One region of the Luteibacter sp. SVR4-7G genome, then DNA from elsewhere that is predicted to be linked to it. Evidence: predicted binding sites of a transcription regulator. Region 1 holds the regulator's gene; each other region holds the start of a gene.
The links. The regulator sigma-54, encoded in region 1, starts transcription at its own class of promoters, with help from an activator protein. The targets are predictions, from matches to a motif close to TGGCACGNGCNTTGC.

Region 2: ACR9ZH_RS05590 (flagellar basal body-associated FliL family protein) is a predicted target of sigma-54. The motif match lies at 2,401-2,415, and genes of this name have one in related genera.
Region 3: flgB (flagellar basal body rod protein FlgB) is a predicted target of sigma-54. The motif match lies at 2,089-2,103, and genes of this name have one in related genera.

What each region holds. Positions count from the first base shown of each region.
Region 1 is NZ_JBPGXO010000029.1:25,250-29,454, forward strand. Features, by position in the region: gene lptA (lipopolysaccharide transport periplasmic protein LptA) at 1-604, shown strand, start outside; gene lptC (LPS export ABC transporter periplasmic protein LptC) at 1-24, shown strand, start outside; gene lptB (LPS export ABC transporter ATP-binding protein) at 609-1,328, shown strand; gene ACR9ZH_RS12235 (RNA polymerase factor sigma-54) at 1,418-2,905, shown strand; gene hpf (ribosome hibernation-promoting factor, HPF/YfiA family) at 3,024-3,371, shown strand; gene hprK (HPr(Ser) kinase/phosphatase) at 3,472-4,205, shown strand, end outside.
Region 2 is NZ_JBPGXO010000010.1:17,526-21,730, forward strand. Features, by position in the region: gene fliO (flagellar biosynthetic protein FliO) at 1-150, opposite strand, end outside; gene fliN (flagellar motor switch protein FliN) at 156-491, opposite strand; gene fliM (flagellar motor switch protein FliM) at 833-1,849, opposite strand; gene ACR9ZH_RS05590 (flagellar basal body-associated FliL family protein) at 1,863-2,348, opposite strand; gene ACR9ZH_RS05595 (flagellar hook-length control protein FliK) at 2,544-3,647, opposite strand; gene fliJ (flagellar export protein FliJ) at 3,644-4,093, opposite strand; gene fliI (flagellar protein export ATPase FliI) at 4,093-4,205, opposite strand, start outside.
Region 3 is NZ_JBPGXO010000010.1:41,249-45,453, reverse strand. Features, by position in the region: gene ACR9ZH_RS05720 (methyl-accepting chemotaxis protein) at 1-669, opposite strand, end outside; gene ACR9ZH_RS05715 (chemotaxis protein) at 911-1,828, shown strand; gene flgB (flagellar basal body rod protein FlgB) at 2,141-2,560, shown strand; gene flgC (flagellar basal body rod protein FlgC) at 2,557-2,970, shown strand; gene ACR9ZH_RS05700 (flagellar hook assembly protein FlgD) at 2,982-3,629, shown strand; gene flgE (flagellar hook protein FlgE) at 3,650-4,205, shown strand, end outside.

The DNA.
Region 1 (4,205 bases):
GTCTACCAGCCGCGCAAGCGCTAAGGCCGTCATTGCGGCGCTCGGCATGGCGCTCCTGGCGAGCACGTCCGTCTCGGCCAAGCAGTCCGATCGCGATCAACTGGCCGACGTCAAGTCGAAGTCGTTCGACGGCTCCCAGGGCCCACAGAACGGCCAGCCGGGCAAGGTCATCTGGACTACCAACGTGATACTCACGCAGGGCACGCTCAAGATCACGGGCACCAAGGCCACCGGCTTCCTCGACGCCGACAACCAGCTCACCCGCGTCATCGTCGACGGCAGCCCCGCCACCATCCACCAGCTGGACGACCAGGACCAGCCGATGGACGGCCAGGCGAGCAATATCGATTACAAGATCGACCAGGATTTCGCGGTGCTCACGGGCAACGCGAAGGTCAAACAGCCGGCGAAGGGCAGCGCCGAGGGCGACAAGCTCACCTACAACACCAAGGACAGCACGATGACGGGCGAGAGCACCGGCGGCGCCCCCGTGCACATGACCTTCCAGCCGAAGAACAAGCCGCCTGGCGCGCCCGCCACCCCCGCGAAACCGGCGAAGCCGGCGAACCAGGCGAACCCGGCCTCCGACACCAAGAAGCCCTGACCCGATGCTTTCAGCCCAAGGCCTGCAGAAGCGCTTTCGCGCGCGCCAGGTAGTCCGCGATTTCGCCTTTTCCATCCGTGAAGGCGAGGTGGTCGGCCTGCTCGGCCCCAACGGCGCCGGCAAGACCACCTGCTTCTACATGGTGGTGGGCCTGATCCAGGCCGACGCCGGCTCGATCAAGCTCGACCAGCAGGACATCACCGGCCTGCCAATGCATTCCCGCGCCAAACTCGGCATCGGATACCTCCCGCAGGAAGCCTCCGTGTTCCGCCGGCTCAGCGTGGCCGACAACATCCTGGCGGTGCTCGAACTGCGCGAGGGCATGAGCCAGAAACAACGCGAGGACGAACTGGAAAGCCTCCTCGACGAACTCAAGATCGCGCACATCGCCGAGCAGAAGGGCATCAGCCTTTCCGGCGGCGAGCGCCGTCGCGTCGAGATCGCGCGGGCGCTCGCGGCCCGGCCGCGCTACATGCTCCTCGACGAGCCGTTCGCGGGCGTCGATCCGATTTCCGTCGGCGAGATCCAGCGCATCGTCCGCCACCTCAAGGAACGCGGCATCGGCGTGCTGATCACGGACCATAACGTGCGCGAAACGCTCGGCATCTGCGACCGTGCGTACATCCTGAACGACGGCGAGGTGCTCTCGCGGGGCACGCCCCAGCATATCCTCGCCGACGAAAAGGTGCGCGAGGTGTACCTGGGCCGCGAATTCCGGATATGACGGACGGCTGGCCGGGCTAGCCCGCCCGGCCGCTGGTTTGGGTCACCGGTAGGGGTTAGGATGGTTCGGGAACCCCAAGCGTCGAAGGCATGAAACCCGGACTCCAGTTTCGCCTCCATCAGCAGCTCACGCTGACACCGCAGCTGCAACAGGCTATCCGCCTGCTGCAGTTGTCGCAGCTGGAGCTCGAGGCCGAACTCCGCCAGATCGCGGAAAGCAACCCGTTGCTCGAGTTCGCGGAAGATGCCGAATCCGATGCCGAGGGCGACACGCCGGACGAGAACGGCTACGACGCGGCCGAATTCCCCGCGCGCGACGAACCCCCGGCCAAGGCGCCCAAGGAAGACGAAGACTCCACCGCCTCCCCTGCCGAGGAACTCGTTCCCGAGTGGGACGACGACCGTTTCCAGGGCGATACCAGCGAATATACCGGCACGTCCTCGCGCGCCAGCGGCATGGACGAGGATGGCTTCGAGCCGCAGAACGCGGCGCCGGAGAGCCTCCAGCAGCACCTGGAATGGCAACTCAACCTGTCCCAGTTCTCGCCGCGAGAGCACGCCATCGCCACGGCGATCATCCACGCGCTGGACGAGGACGGTTACCTGCGCGATGGCGTCGCCGCCGTGGAAGCCGCCCTGCCCGCCGAATTGCAGGCGAAAACAGAGGAAGTCGAAGCCGTGCGCCAGCGCGTGCAGCGTTTCGATCCCACCGGGGTCGCCAGCCTGGACCTGCGCGATTGCCTGTTCTGCCAGCTTTCCCAGTTCTCGCTCGACACGCCGCATCGCGAACTCGCGATCCGCATCGTGAACGAGGACCTCGAGCTGCTGGCCCGCAACGACATCGCCAAGATCGCCCGCCGGCTCAAGGCTCCCGAAGAGCACGTGGCCTCGGCCGCCGCGCTGATCCGCAGCCTCGACCCGCGTCCCGGCGCCGCGCTGGACGCCACGCCCGTCGAATACGTGGCGCCGGACGTCTACGCACGGCGCGAGAACGGCCGTTGGCAGGTCAGCCTGAACCCCGACGCCCAGCCGCGGCTGGGTCTCAACCAGCATTATTGCAACCTGATCGCGCGTGCACGCGGCGACGACGCCACCTGGATGAAGGGACAGCTGCAGGAGGCCCGCTGGCTGCTGAAGAGCCTGCAATCGCGCGCCGAAACCCTGCAGAAGGTGGCCGACGTGATCGTCCGCCGGCAGAGCGCCTTCCTCGACTATGGCCCCGAGGCCATGCATCCGTTGGTTTTGCGTGAAGTTGCCGAGGAGGTGGGCATGCACGAATCGACCATTTCACGCGTGACCACGCGCAAGTACATGCACACGCCGCGGGGCACCTTCGAACTCAAGCACTTCTTTTCCAGCGGCGTGGCCACCGAGGACGGCGGCAGCGCCTCCGCCACGGCCATCCAGGCCATGCTGCGCAAGCTCATCACAGCGGAGGACGCCCGGCGCCCGCTCTCCGACCAGGCCCTGGCCGAGGAACTGCATCGACGCGGTATTCAGGTCGCCCGACGTACCGTTGCAAAGTACCGGGAGGCGATGCGCATCCCCAGCTCCAGTGAACGCGTGCGCGCCAACTGACGGCGCGAAGGAACCCCACCGGAGGTCCACGGTCCAAACAGTTCAAGCTTAGGAGCGACGCTCCGTCGCTCCGGTCTCGTCGCCGCGAGGCGGCACCCTCAGCAAGAAGGAGGCGTCAATGCAAATCCAGATCAGCGGCCAGCACATCCAGATCACCCCCGCCCTGCGCGAGCGCGTGGAGCAACAGATCGGTCGCTTCGAACGCCTTTTCGACAACATCACGGCCCTCAGCGTCGTCCTTTCCGTCGACAAGAACGAGCACAAGGCGGGCGGCACCCTGCATTGCTCCGGCACCCGGCTCCACGCCGACGGCATCGCTCGGCTGGACGACGACAACAAGAACGACACCCTCTACACCGCGATCGACGCCATGATCGCGAAGCTGGCCGACCAGCTCCGGAAGCATAAAGAAAAGGTCAAGGATCACCACAACAGCGAGGTCCGGGAGGCCCGCGCCGCCACCTGACCCCAGGCAGTCCGCCCGCCCTTGATGGCACAATAGGATCCAGGCCGGCACGCCCCCCGCGTTGCCGGCCTTTCCTTCCCAAGTCCCAAGGGACCCGAGCGTGGACCGGCTGACCGCCAGACAATTGTTCGACGGGGTACACGAGCGCATGGCCCTGCGCTGGGCCGCCGGCATGCGCGGCGAATCCCGCGTGCTCGAACCCAATGCCAAGCAGAGCCGGCGCCCGTCGCTGGTGGGCTACCTCAACGTGATCTACCCGAACAAGGTGCAGATCATCGGCACCGAGGAGCTGAACTACCTCGACGGCCTGGATTCGCGCCAGCGCTGGGAGGCCATCCACAAGATCGCCGCCTACCAGCCGGCCGCGCTCATCGTCACGAAGGACCAGTCGATCCCGCCCGACCTGCGCGAGGTGGCCGAGGAAACCGATACGCCGTTGTGGCAGAGCACGAAGCGCGGCCACGAACTGCTCACCTACCTGCAATACCACCTGGCGCGCACGCTCGCACCGCGGGTCACCTTGCACGGCGTGTTCCTGGAAGTGTTCTCGATCGGCGTGCTGATCACCGGCGAGCCGGGCTCGGGTAAGAGCGAGCTGGCCCTGGAACTGATCAGCCGCGGCCACCGCCTGGTGGCCGACGACGCCACCGAATTCACCCTCATCGCGCCCGACGTCATCGATGGCGCCTGCCCCGAACTGCTGCAGGACCTGCTCGAAGTGCGCGGCCTGGGCGTGCTGAACATCCGCGAGATGTTCGGCCACACCGCCGTGAAGCCCTCGAAGTATCTCCGCCTGGTGGTGCATCTCAAACCGCTGCGCGATGGCGAGGAGCC
Region 2 (4,205 bases), on a different contig from region 1:
GACGAAGAAGATGAGCGCCACGACGCCGAGCAGGCTGACCAGGACACGCAGCAGTTCCGCGCCCGAGTCGACTGCCGGCGTCGTGGCCGGCGCCGCCATCAGGGCGCAAGGAAGCAGGCCGCCCGACAGGGCGGCGAGGGTACGGCGCATCGGGATCACCGCAGCTTGCGGACGCGCTCAGCCGGGCTGATCACATCGGTCAGCCGGATACCGAACTTCTCGTTGATGACGACCACTTCGCCGTGGGCGACGAGGGTGCCGTTGACGAACACGTCGAGGGGTTCGCCGGCGGCGCGGTCGAGCTCGACCACCGAGCCCTGGTTGAGCTGGAGCAGGTTGCGGATGCTGATCTTCGTGCGACCGACCTCCATGGCCATGGTGACCGGCACGTCGAGGATGACGTCCAGGTTCACCTCGTTGCCGAGACCGATGGAGGACGCAAAGGCTGCGTCGCTGCCGGCTTCCAGTTCGTCGAGGGTGGTTTCGTTCATGTCGGCTCCGAGAGGCCAGTGCTGGGTGCAAAGCCTTCAAAGCAAGCGGCGTGCCATGGGGGCGGAACAACGTGGCGATGTGATTTTGAAGCCACATCAGCCACTTGCGAGCGGCTCGGCGGGACGTGCAAAAAGGTGACGCGGCACGGCAGACGGAAACCTGACGCTCGACGGCAGTTAGTCACCGCGACGGGTCATTGACGGGACACCCCCAACTCCGCCGTAGGAGCGCGCCTGCGCGCGACATGTTTTGAGGCCGAACCCTGGAGCTGGCGCGCAAGCTTCGGAACTGAGGCGAAAAGATGTCGCGCGCGGTGCGCGCTCCTACAATACCGTTGCCGTCAGGCCGGCTCGGTCATCGGCTGGACGGGCACCGGGGTGGACCGCGGCGCGCTACGGCGCAGCAGGGATTCGAACTGGACGGCCTTGTTGCCATTCGAATTGGCCATGCGGCCGCGGAAGATCGGCACGTCCTCGGCGAAGACAGTTGCCGTTTCCGGCAGGCTGATGGGAATGACATCGCCCTTGCGCAGGTGCAGGAAGTCGCCGATGGTGAGCCTCGCCTCGGCCAGCATCGAGGTGATCTCCACCTCGGCATCGAGGATCTCCTCGTGCAGGTTCTGGATCCAGCGCTCGTCGCGCTCGGCGCGGTCACTCTGCACGCCGGCGTCGAGCAGCTCGCGGATCGGTTCCACCATGGAATACGGCAGCGTCAGGTGCACTTCGCCGCCACCGCCGTCCAGCTCGATGTGGAACCGCGACACGACCACGGTCTCGGTGGGGCTCACGATGTTCGCGAACTGCGGGTTGATCTCCGAGTTGAGGAACTCGAAGTTCATCTTCAGCACGGGCGCCCAGGCTTCCGCCATGGCGCCGAAGGCTTCCTGCAGCACGATCTGGATCACGCGGTTCTCGGTGGGCGTGAAATCGCGACCCTCGATACGCGCGTGGTAGCGGCCGTCGCCGCCGAAGAAGTTGTCGATGACGGTGAAGACCAGGCGCGGCTCGAACACCATCAGCGCGGTGCCGCGCAGCGGCTTGATGCGGATGAGGTTGAGGTTGCTGGGCACGGCCAGCGAGTGCACGTACTCGTTGAACTTGGTCATCTTCACGCCGAGGACCGACACCTCGCACGCCTTGCGCAGCACGTTGAACAGGTTCGCGCGGAAGTAGCGTGCGAAACGGTCGTTGACCATTTCCAGCGTGGGCAGGCGCCCGCGGACGATGCGGTCCTGCTGGGTGAAATCGTAGTCCTGGATGCCGCCGGGCGGCGGAAGTTCGACCTCGGTCTCGACCGCGCCGCCTTCCACGCCGGCCAGCAGGGCATCGATTTCTTCCTGGGTGAGGATGTCGCTCATGGCCGCGCGCCCGTCACTGCATGATGAAGCTGGTGAAATAGACGGCGTCGACGCCCGGGCGGCCGATCTTTTCCTTCAGCACGCGCTGGATCTCGGCCAGGGCGGCCGCTTGCAGCTTCTGCTTGCCCTTCACGTCGGAGAGGGTCTTGACGTCCTGCGCGGAGAACAGCATCAGCAGCGCGTTGCGGATTTCGGGATCGGCTTCCTTCGCCGCGGCGATCGCTTCCGGGTCATAGGACATGACGTTCACGCCGACCTGGAGGAAGCGCAGCGCCGCCGCATCCTGGAAGTTGACGACGAAGGCGGGATCGAGCTGGAGATAGATCGCCGGCTTCGACTTCACCGCCGCGCCTTCCGCCGTGGACTTGCCACCCTTCATCAGCATCCAGCCGCCCAAGCCGCCGGCAACGAGCACGATCAGCGCGCCGATGAGCAGCAGGCTGCCCTTCTTTTTCTTCTTCGGAGTGCCTTCGGTGGCTTCTTTGGGTGCTGCGGCCATGCGGGATAAACCTCTTGCGAATGCGTTGATGCGTGGAGCTTACAGGTGACGTGCAATCGTCGTGCCAGCCCGAAACGTCGAAACTTTGACTGTAGGAGCGCGCCTGCGCGCGACATCTTTTCGCGATATCCCTGGAGCTGGCGCGCAAGATTGGGAAACGGGGCGAAAGATGTCGCGCGCAGGCGCGCTCCTACACTACGCGACCTCGTCGACGAGGCCTCGGGAGACACGCGAGGTGGCGAGGGTTTCGACACCGGTCGAGCCGGCATCGCCGGACTCTCCCGACGCACTGCCGTTGCCACCGTCGGCGCCCTGCCCTGCCTGGCGCTGGCCTACGTCGGTCTGTCCGAGCGAGAGACCATGGTGGGCGAGCATGCTGTCGAGCTGCGAGAGCGTCTGCTGCACGGCGTGCACCGCGGCGGGATGCTGGGCCATGACGGCGACGTTTACCTTGCCGCCGTCGAGGTTGACCCGGACATCCATGCTGCCGAGCTCTTCCGGATGCAGCTTGATCCGCACTTCCTTCACCTGGCCCGAGCCCATCCACGCGATCTGCTCGCCCAGTTCCTGGGCGAACTGCGGGGACGTGGCGGGCTGGGTCGCCTGCAGTTGCAGGACGGAGTTCGCACCCTGCCCGATGCCTTGCGCATGCGCGAACGGCATGGGACTCCCGTTCGCTGCATCGATGGACGAGCTGTCGTCCTTCACCGCTTTCGCCTCGCCCTGGGTCGCCAGCAAGGTGGCGAAGGACGCTGGCGTGCCCGCGGGCCCCGCCACGGCACCCGCGGCCAATGCGCCCAGGGTCAGGCCCGGGGATGCGGCAGCCGCGTCCTTGAGGCCCGCCGCAGCATCGGCATCGATCGCCACGGCACCCGGAAGGATGCCGGCGAGCGACGCCGCTGTACCGGCCGCGGCAGCGGTGCCGACCGCCCCGGTGGCGCCAGCGTCCTTCACGGAGCCCAGTGCCCTGGCGGCCGCGTTCGTCACACCCGGGGGCACCCCGATCAGCGAGAGCATCGTGGTAGCGATCGACGTGCCATCGTTGGACTCGTCGTCCTTCTTCGCCGGCTTGTCGTCCTGTTTGCCGGTCGGCTTGGCCTCCTCGGCCTTTGCCGGCGGCGGCGCGTCCTTGTCCTTCGCGGCGTTTTCGGGCTGGCCGTGCGGCGCCCGCGCATCGGCGTGCGCGGCGTCCAGCGCGGCGTCGAACCGCTTCGAAGGCTGTGCGTCGTCCTGTGCAGGAGCCGGAACCGGCGGTGCGGGCGGACGGACAACATTGAGGGCTATGGTGGCGTTGTTCATGCGATGGTCTCTCCGTCTTCGTTCCGCGGCGAACGGCGATATTGCGAGCGCTCGTCGGCCTGCTCCTGCTCGCGGCGATCCTGCGTCCTGCGTTCCTGCTCCCGGTATTTCGAGGTCACGGTATCCAGCGCCTTCGCGCGGCCGCGCGCGTCCGTCCATTCGCCCCGCGCGCGCTCGAGCGCGCGCTCGCGGCGCTGCACCTCGGTCAGCTGCTGGACGATGGCCAGGTCGATCTTCTGCAGGAACTGCTGACGGTTGAGCAACGCGCTGACACCGATCCCGTCAGGCATCTCTGCATATTCGTTGCGGTAACGGCGCAGTTCGACGAGCTGGCGCTCCGCGTCGGCCAGTGCGCGCTGCTGCGTGGCGAGCGCACGCGTGGCGTCCTCGGCCTTCTCGGCGGCGAGGTCCACGACAGGTTGCAGGCGGTCAGCACGCGAGGGCATCAGGTCACCTGGGTGGCTTCAGCGAGGCCGGCTTCAGCCTCTTCAAGACTCACCGGCACGTCGGTTTCCTGCTGGAGGAAGGCCGACAGCCGCGGATAAAGCGCGATCGCCT
Region 3 (4,205 bases), on a different contig from region 1:
ACCTGAGAACTCGCCCACGGCCTGGGTGACCTCGTCGATCTCGGCGGTGGCCTGGGTGGTCTTCTCGGCCAGCTGCTTCACTTCGTCGGCCACCACGGCGAACCCGCGCCCGGCTTCGCCGGCACGCGCGGCCTCGATCGCGGCGTTGAGCGCCACGAGGTTGGTCTGGTGGGCGATGTCCTGCACGGTGGCGGTGAGCTTGCGGATGGCCGTGAAGTATTCGGAGAACTTGGCGTGATTGCGGCTCATGCCAGAGAGGGCGCTGCGCAGGAGGCGCAGCTGGCCGTCGAGCTCGGCCGTCGTTGCCTGGCCCTGGTTGCCGGCGTCGGCCATGCCGGCGACCCCGGCGTGGGCCTGATCGAGCGCCGTCGAAATCCTGGCGCTGGCTTCCGTCAAACGCCCGGCGGTATCGCGCGCGCCTTCGACGGCGGTGCCGAGTTCGAGGAGGGTGCTGCCGAGCGCCTGGCTGGTGGCCAGCGCCATGCCCTGCTGCTCGATGGCCTGGATCGTCGTGGCCGCCACGGCACGCGGCTCCGCGGGCTTGAGCAGCGCGCCGAGCGCGCTGGCGGCGGCCGGATACTGCGCGGCCAACGTGCGGACACGCGCCGCGTCGCCGCTGGCGGCGGCATGGGCGAGGAGGCGGACGTGCTGGCTCCAGAGGAGGGTCATGATTTCGCTTTCGCTCTACGGATGGTCGGCTTGATAGATCGGTCGGAGCCAGCTTTTCTTGAGTCATGCAATCCACATGCCAGCCGTTGTAGGAGCGCGCCTTGCGCGCGACATCTTTTCGCCAGGAGCAGCAGGGCCTGCGGCTCACGGCCTCAAATGATGTCGCGCGCAGGCGCGCTCCTACAGAAACCGTGCATGCGGCCGATACGGGTCGCGACACTTCCAGAAATGCACGCAGCCCATGGCCCGACCGCTCCTCGATACCGTGGATACCTTCACCCGCCTGGCCGGCCACAACCGGGTGGCGATGCTGCTGTTCCGCCTGGGCGATCGCCAGGCCTTCGGCATCAACGTGTTCAAGGTGCGCGAAGTGCTGCGCCGGCCGCCGCTGGAGCGGATGCCGAGCATGCACGCGCTGGTCTCGGGCAGTTTCGACTACCGGGGCAATACCATTCCGGTAATCGACCTCGCCGCCGCCATGGGCTACCCGCCGCTGGCGAGCGTGGACACCGCGCACCTCATCGTCACCGAGTTCAATCGCTCGGTGCAGGGGTTCCTCGTCTCAGATGTGGATCGCATCGTGCATGTGGACGGCGCGCAGATGGCGGCACCGCCTTCGGCCCTGGGTTATGGAGCGCGGGTGAATGCGGTGACGCGGCTCGACGGCGAACTGCTCGCAATCGTCGACGTGGAGCAGGTGCTGGCCAGTGTCGATCCGCGGGCCGTGGAGGTTTCCGACCGCGTGCAGCAGGCGGCCCATGTGCAGCAGGCCGGCAACCGGCGGCTGCTGGTGGTGGATGACTCCATGGTGGCGCGCACCCAGCTGGTCGACCTGTTCCGCAAGCTGGACCTGGAATGCATCGTGGCGAAGGACGGCAGCGAGGGCCTCGACCTCCTCCGTACGCTGACGATGGGGCCTGCCGAAGACCGGGTAGCGCTCGTGGTTTCCGACATCGAGATGCCACTGATGGACGGTTACGCGCTTACCCGCGCCATCCGCGAAGACGCGCAGCTGCGCCATCTCAAGGTCCTGCTGCACAGCTCCCTGAGCGGCGTGTTCAATGAGGCGATGGTAGCCCGCGTCGGGGCGGACCGTTTCATCGCGAAGTTCCAGCCGGATGTGCTGGCGACCGCCGTCCTGGACCTCCTGCCAGCCTGATCCGGGTCCTCCCGCCAGCGGCAGAACAGTATGGGAGCCGATTCATCGGCGATGGGTGCTCGCGGCTAGCTTGCCCGCTGCCGCGGGATCGCCGGCATAGCCCGGCTCCCACAAGGTTCAAAGCCAGATCCCACAGGATGTGACGAACGGCGGTTCTCCGTCGTTTCGTGACCCGGAAGTGCGTCGGATTTCCGTCGCCTGGCTGCCGCGAACCGTCCGAGACCGCGCCACGGCGCCGTTTTATGCCCTCGCCGCAGCCATGGCACGCGAATTGCTCGAGCTCCCTTGCCAAGTCACGAGGGGGCAGCGCCCATGATCGACAAACCCGATGCGTTGTTCGGCGTCCATGCGCAGGCCCTCGGCCTGTGGCAGCGCCGTGCCGAGGTAATTTCCTCTAACCTCGCCAATGCCGACACTCCGGGCTTCCTCGCCCGCGACCTCGATTTCCGCAAGGCCATGCAGGCCGCCACCGGTGCGGTGGAAGGCAACGCGCTGCCGATGACTGCCACCGAGCCGGGCCACATCGGTGGCAACCCCGCGGTCGCCTTGGCCGATGCCGGCAAGCTCGCCTACCGGGCGGAAACCCAGCCGACGATGGACGGCAACACGGTCGACACCCAGGTCGAACAGGCCCAGTTCGCCGCGAACGCCATCCACTACCAGGCTTCGCTTGGCTTCATCAACGGCCAGATCCACACCATGCGCCTGGCCATCACCGGGTCCGCCTCATGAGCCTGCTCAGGATTTTCGACGTCGCCGGGTCCGGCATGGCCGCGCAGTCCGCCCGCCTCAACACCACCGCCAGCAACATGGCCAACGCCGACAGCCTCGCCAGCAGCGAAGCCGCGGCTTACCACGCGAAGCAGCCGCTCTTTTCCGCCGTGCAGCAGCAGGTCAACGGCGAAATGGAAAACGCCGGCGTGCGCACGCTGGGCGTCACGGAAAGCCAGGCGCCCATCCAGTCGCGCTACGAGCCTTCCAATCCGCTCGCGGACGCCAATGGCTACGTGTACTCGAGCAACGTCAATCCGGTCGACGAACTGGTCAACATGATCTCCGCGTCGCGCTCCTACCAGAACAACGTCGAAGTCATGAACAGCGCAAAGACGCTCATGCAGAAGACGCTGGACCTCGGCAAGTAAGGGCCCCATCCATGGCAGTCGACTCCGTAACCGGCAACCCCTCGCCACAGCAATCCTCGTCGAGCCAGCTGCAGCAGCAGACCTTGAGCCAGTCCGATTTCCTGAAGCTCATGGTCACGCAAATGACCAACCAGGACCCGACCAAGCCGATGGACTCCACGCAGATGGTGGCCCAGATGGCGCAGTTCTCGCAGGTGGCCGCCACCCAGGAACTGCAGCAGTCGTTCGATTCGCTCGCGACCAACCTCAGCGGCGACCAGTTCGTGCGCGCCGCATCGCTGGTCGGCCAGGAGGTGCTGGTGCCGTCCACGGCAGGCAAGCTCACCGACGGTACGCTCAACGGCGCCGTGAACGTCGGCAGTTCGGGCACCTACGTCAACGTGCAGGTCAAGGACCAGGCCGGCAACGTGGTCCGCACCATCGCTCTCGGCCAGCCCGACGCCGGCCTCGTCAAGTTCTCCTGGGACGGCAAGTCCGACGACGGCACGCAGTTGAACGACGGCGTTTACCAGATCTCCGCTACTTCCGGCGGAACCGCGATCGACACCTTCGTTCGCGGCAAGGTGGAAGGCGTGGGTGCCTCGGGCACCGACGGTACATACCTGCAGGTGGCCGGCTACGGCGGCGCCCTGCTCAGCCAGATCGCGCAAATCCTGTAAGTCCAGCGAGGAAACCCACCATGCCTTTCGAAATCGCCCTCAGCGGCATCAACGCGGCGTCTTCCGACCTGGAAGTCACCGCGAACAACATCGCCAACGTCAACACCGTAGGCTTCAAGGGCTCGCGCGCCGAGTTCTCTCAGGTCTATTCGGTGGCCGGCGAAAACCTTTCCGCCAACGCCGCGGGCAGTGGCGTGCGCCTGACCAACATCGCCCAGCAGTTCAGCGACGGCAACCTCACCCAGACCGGCAACTCGTACGACTTCGGCCTCAGCGGCGCGGGCTTCTTCACCATCCGCGACGGCGCCGGTTATTCGTATACGCGCGCCGGCAACTTCCATCCGGACGACGAAGGCAACATCGTCACGGCCACCGGACAGTTCGTGCAGGCCTATCCGCCGTCGGCGGCGGGCGGCTTCGACATCAGTGCGCTCACCGACCTCAAGATCACCAGCGGCTCCAGCCCGGCGAAGGCCAGCACCAAGGTCTCGCTCACCGCCAACCTCTCCGCCAGCGCCACGGCGCCGACCGGCGGCGCGTTCGATCCGGCCAACGACAAGACCTACAACTACCTGT